2 regions of the Paenibacillus sp. JCM 9796 genome follow, and region 2 is predicted to be linked to the other one. Evidence: riboswitches for the same ligand, from Rfam matches in the RefSeq annotation. Region 2 holds a riboswitch; the other holds the start of a gene.
What was found. A riboswitch is a leader RNA that binds a small molecule or an ion and turns the genes downstream of it on or off. The one in region 2 is predicted to bind cyclic di-GMP.

Region 1: linked by a shared signal. The riboswitch ahead of ACZ439_RS12720 (HD-GYP domain-containing protein) and the one ahead of ACZ439_RS13655 (PilZ domain-containing protein) in region 2 are both predicted to bind cyclic di-GMP.

What each region holds. Positions count from the first base shown of each region.
Region 1 covers NZ_AP043723.1:2,638,719-2,641,118, reverse strand. The annotation lists gene ltrA (group II intron reverse transcriptase/maturase) at 1-709, shown strand, start outside; cyclic di-GMP riboswitch class I at 942-1,024, shown strand; gene ACZ439_RS12720 (HD-GYP domain-containing protein) at 1,170-2,144, shown strand; gene ACZ439_RS12715 (response regulator) at 2,183-2,400, shown strand, end outside.
Region 2 covers NZ_AP043723.1:2,822,943-2,825,342, forward strand. The annotation lists gene ACZ439_RS13635 (LiaI-LiaF-like domain-containing protein) at 1-43, shown strand, start outside; partial or broken gene ACZ439_RS13640 (amidase family protein) at 129-302, opposite strand; tRNA gene ACZ439_RS13645 (tRNA-Pro) at 413-489, opposite strand; gene tadA (tRNA adenosine(34) deaminase TadA) at 548-985, opposite strand; cyclic di-GMP riboswitch class I at 1,362-1,454, shown strand; gene ACZ439_RS13655 (PilZ domain-containing protein) at 1,547-2,254, shown strand; gene ACZ439_RS13660 (peptidoglycan recognition protein family protein) at 2,397-2,400, shown strand, end outside.

The DNA of each region.
Region 1 (2,400 bases), 180 kb from region 2:
ACCGCATGACATGCTGGTGGAAAAGGTACGTGAACGAATAACTGACGGGAAAGTGCTGACGCTCATTCGCGGATGGCTTACCGCGGGAGTCATGGAAGATGGCCAGTTCCATGAAACGGAAGTCGGGTCCCCGCAAGGTGGTGTCATCAGTCCGCTGCTTGCGAATTTGTACTTGAATCATTTCGACTGGGGAATGAAGGAGAGAGGCTTTGCCGTGGTCAGATATGCGGATGATGCCGTCATTCTTTGCAAGACAATGGAACAGGCAGAAGAAGCCTATAGAGCGGCGAGGACGATACTGGAAGAAGAACTGCGGCTGCGGATGCATCCGGAGAAAACGAAAGTGGTGCATTTCGACGAAGGGTTCCGCTTCTTGGGGTTCGACTTCTGGAAGAATTATCTCATCTTGCCGGACGCCAAAGTAAAGAAGTACAAAGATAAAGTCCGCAAGATCACCCGTAGGCAGCAAGGGAACAACCTTGAGGAAATGATCAAGAAGCTGAATGAAGTGTCGCGAGGATTTGGAAATTACTTTGGGATTGGGAACGTAAAGAGCAAGTTTCAGCGGCTAGACGAATGGTCACGCATGAGAGTACGAGCTTTCATGCGGAAAAAGAAGTCTACGGTTTCAAACAGGCTTATCCCGAACAAAGCGTTGGAAGAAGCTGGCATGGTATTTCTAACAAACCTACTCACCACACGTTTCTAATTCAGGTGTGAAATATGCAGCCCGGTGACGGGTGAAGACGACTCGCTCCTGAAGATGGGGAACTGACGAAGGAAAGCCGTGTGCGGGAAATCCGCATGCACGGTTTGACGGGGAGTCCGGGGAAGTAATTCCCCGTCTTACCCTACTTCGACAAAAAGTGATCATTATTTACAATATTAGTTCGTATGTGCTATGCTGAGCTAAGAGTTTATATGGAAATTAGTTCTAACAACCTATGTAAAGGCAAACTTATTGAAAGATAAGGACGCAAAGCCACAGGTCTAATGCGGAAGCTATGACGGCTGGGCTGCCATCGAGGCTAGATCGCGACAAACTACCTGATATTTGGCTGAGGTAGTTTCTTTTTTGAAGGTCGAGTAACGAGGAGCAGCGGTAAGGAACTTCAACGGCGGCGCATCGGACAAACCAATCGACTTTGATGAAAAGGGAAGTGAGCTTGATGAGATTTATCCCGATTACCGAATACAACGAACAAGCCATGATGCTGGCTCAGCCCGTATACGACAACAAGCGGCGCATGCTGCTTGCGGCCAACAACACCATTCATCCGAGGTATCTGGAGAAGCTGATCCAAGTCGGCATCAAGCAATTGATCATTGAGGACGCCGAGTCCAAGGGGATCACCTTGGAAGAAATGATGGACATGCCCACCTGGATGGATGTCATCGACAACGTGCAGGAGGCTTATGCCGCCGTCAAGGCGAAAAAAGCTTTTCCCATCCGAAATGTGCTGACAGGCGTCAGCCGTCTGATCAGAGAAGTTCAAAGCCGGCCGGTCGTTATCCCGGTGCCTTCGAGAACGCTTGCGGAAGAGCTGAAGCCTTACGCTCATGCCGTCAACGTGGCTTTGCTGGCGCTCCAGGTCGGCAAGGCGCTCGGTTACAACGACCTGATGCTTCGCGATTTGGCGGTAGGCTGTTTGCTTCACGATATCGGCAAAGTGACGGCGCAACAAGAGACGGGGCATCCCGAGGCCGGCTTCAACCTGATCCGCGGCATTCGCGAATTCAGTCTGCTGTCGGCGCATATTGCGTATCAACATCATGAAACCCTCGACGGCCATGGATACCCGCGCGGCATCTCCGGGGCAACCTTTCACGAGTATGCGCAAATTTGCGGCGTGTGCAATCTGTACGAGAACCTGATCTCGGTGCAGGATGCGGCTCCTCACGATGCGATGGAACGCATCATGGCTACGAGCAGCATCAACTATAACGCGGATGTGGTCAAGGCTTTCGTAAGAGCCGTTCCCTCGTACCCGCCAGGAACGAAAATTCGGATGCAAACCGGCGATAACGCGATCGTGACGAAAATCACCGATCATATGCAGCGGCCGGTCGTTCGCTACCTGACGACGGGACAAGAAGTTTCATTAGCCGACAACCCTACGCTCATGATTGCCGGCTGCTGTTGATCGGCAGTTCATTTTAATTTCGAAGGAGCAGACAACGGATGGCTAACATTATGATCGTGGATGACGCAGCTTTCATGCGCATGATGCTGAAGCAGATGATAACCGAGTTCGGGCACCAGGTGGTGGCCGAAGCGCAGAACGGCATAGAAGCCATTGCGGCTTATGAGAAGTTTCGCCCGGATCTGGTGACGATGGATATTACAATGCCCGATATGGACGGGATCGAAGCCGTTAAGAACATTAAGAGCATAGACGC
Region 2 (2,400 bases):
GGTTGAAGTGCAGGGCCCAAATAACGAATCGAACCCTGGCTAAGAGTCGAAAATATGGAATAATCCCCTTCGGGCTGCTATGTATGAAATAGAGCGGCACGAAGGGGATTTTATTTAGGACCCTGGCCTTAAGGAACCAGAACGGGAGGCTTCCGGTGATGGGTGCCCTGTTCATAAGCGTAGGCCAGTTTAATCAAGGTTGCTTCATCGAAGGCGCGGCCCAAAAATTCGATGCCGACCCCCAAGCCATCCGTCGTATAACCGGCCGGTACAGTGATAGCCGGGAAGCCGGAGAACGGGCTAACAAAATAGACTGAAGGGAGAGAGGGAAAACAACGGGAGAAGAGAGGGATATCGGAATTTGGGCATAAAAAAATTGCGGTTTACGCCGCAATTCGTAGTTCATATAGGATGGTCGAGACGACAGGATTTGAACCTGCGACCTCTTGGTCCCGAACCAAGCGCTCTACCAAGCTGAGCCACGTCTCGAACTTCTGAAACGATTATATTTTAGCATGGGTAAATAGGCGTTGTAAAGGGAATTAGGTTACGTCTTCCCCCTTAATCTACGGAAAAATTGGGTGAGCATGGAACTGCATTCTTCCTGCAGAACGCCTTGAATCACGTCGACGCGATGGTTAAATCTATCTTCCTGCAGCAGGTTCATCAGCGTCCCCGCGCAGCCGGCCTTTGGGTCCGGGGATGCGTAAATCACTTGCGGAATTCGCGCCTGGACGATCGCTCCGGCGCACATCGGACACGGCTCAAGGGTCACATAAAGCCGGCATTCCAGCAACCGCCAGGCGTCCAGCTGTTCGCTCGCTTGTTTAATCGCGATCAGTTCGGCGTGGGCAAGCGGATCTTTGGCCGTTTCCCGAACGTTATGACCGCGGCCGATAATGTCGCTGCCGCGAACAATGACCGCTCCGATCGGCACTTCGCGGATCGCTTCGGCTTTCCGCGCTTCTTCGATTGCCGCCCGCATAAAATACTCGTGTTCTTCTATGGCTATCAATCGTTACACCTCATTCATCATTAGTCATTCGTCGATTGCGGGTAAGAAAAACGAACAAGCATTCTTACTCACATGCTGTGGATAAGTATGTGGATAAAGAGGATTAATTTCTTATCCCCATTGTAGGTAAATCGCGCTTTTAGGGCAAGTCCGGGTGTGGATATATAAGTTATCCACAGAACGGTTAACATGTGAATAATTTTTTTACGGAAAAGCGCTGTTAATTTTTTGTGAAAAGTGTGAATATTCTTGAAGGGGATTTAGGAAACACCTATAATGAGATCAAGATGTGGGCATATGTACCCAAGTTCGGTGATGTGAAGTTTAGTTAAATAGTCGTTATCATTCATTTTTTTGACAAACTTGTCGAAAGGCAAGGACGCAAAGCTTAGGGTCTAAGATCTTCTTTATTGAGGATGACGACAGCCTGGCCGCCGATTGGGCGCACCGGTGAACAGACTGTAGTCTCGCATGTTGAGATGCAGCTTATTTTTTACGACGACATGAGAGCGAAAGGTGGTAACGAAGGTGATGAAGTCCGTTACGAGTGAAAAAATATCCTACGAGTTTACCCACGAAACGTATAGAAGCCCAAGCGGAATACTGCTGAACAGCCGGGTGGCGGTGGAGAAGCGGGATTTCGTTTCGACCGGCATTTTGACTTATGCCGAGGGTGATATTCTTGAAGTTGAGATTTCGGAATACAAGGCGTTCGAGCTTGGGGATACGGTTAAATTAACGGTCTATTCACCCGGCGGAATCTATACGTTCCAATCGACGGTCGTAGCTAAAGATCAAGGAGCGCTGATGGTTATCAACCCCCCTCAGAATCGGAGCCGGTTCGCCGAGAAGCGGGAGAACCCGCGGGTCGACGTCAAACATGACGGACACCTGCTCTCGATCCGCGAACCGAATGCGGAGCTCCAACTGTTGAAGGAGCATGTCGCGCTGGAGGTTCGAAATATTAGCATCAGCGGGCTCGGGTTTATTTTGCCGAGCGATATTGAGTTAAGCAAGCATGCTATGGCCGACGTTCGGCTGGACCTGGGCTTCGAGATGCCGTGCCAAGTCGAGATCATACGGTTGGATCCGGGAGAAACCGTAATCTATTACGGAGCGCGTTACATCGACATGCCAACGGACAAAGCCAATGCGCTGCGGGCGTTTGTGTTGAAAAAGCAAGTGGAAAACCATTTCAGTTCGAAACGGGACGATTTTAACAAACGTATATTCAAATAGAGGCCGGCAATGCCACGGACTTCTTGCAGGGCGCTCGCATATGCTGATCGTAAGGCAAGGATTCTCGTCGGATCGGCTGGGGACCCCAGCGCCCGAGACCTTCCGAAATGTCCGCAGGGTGGTGAGCACGGTGGCTTTTGTTATGA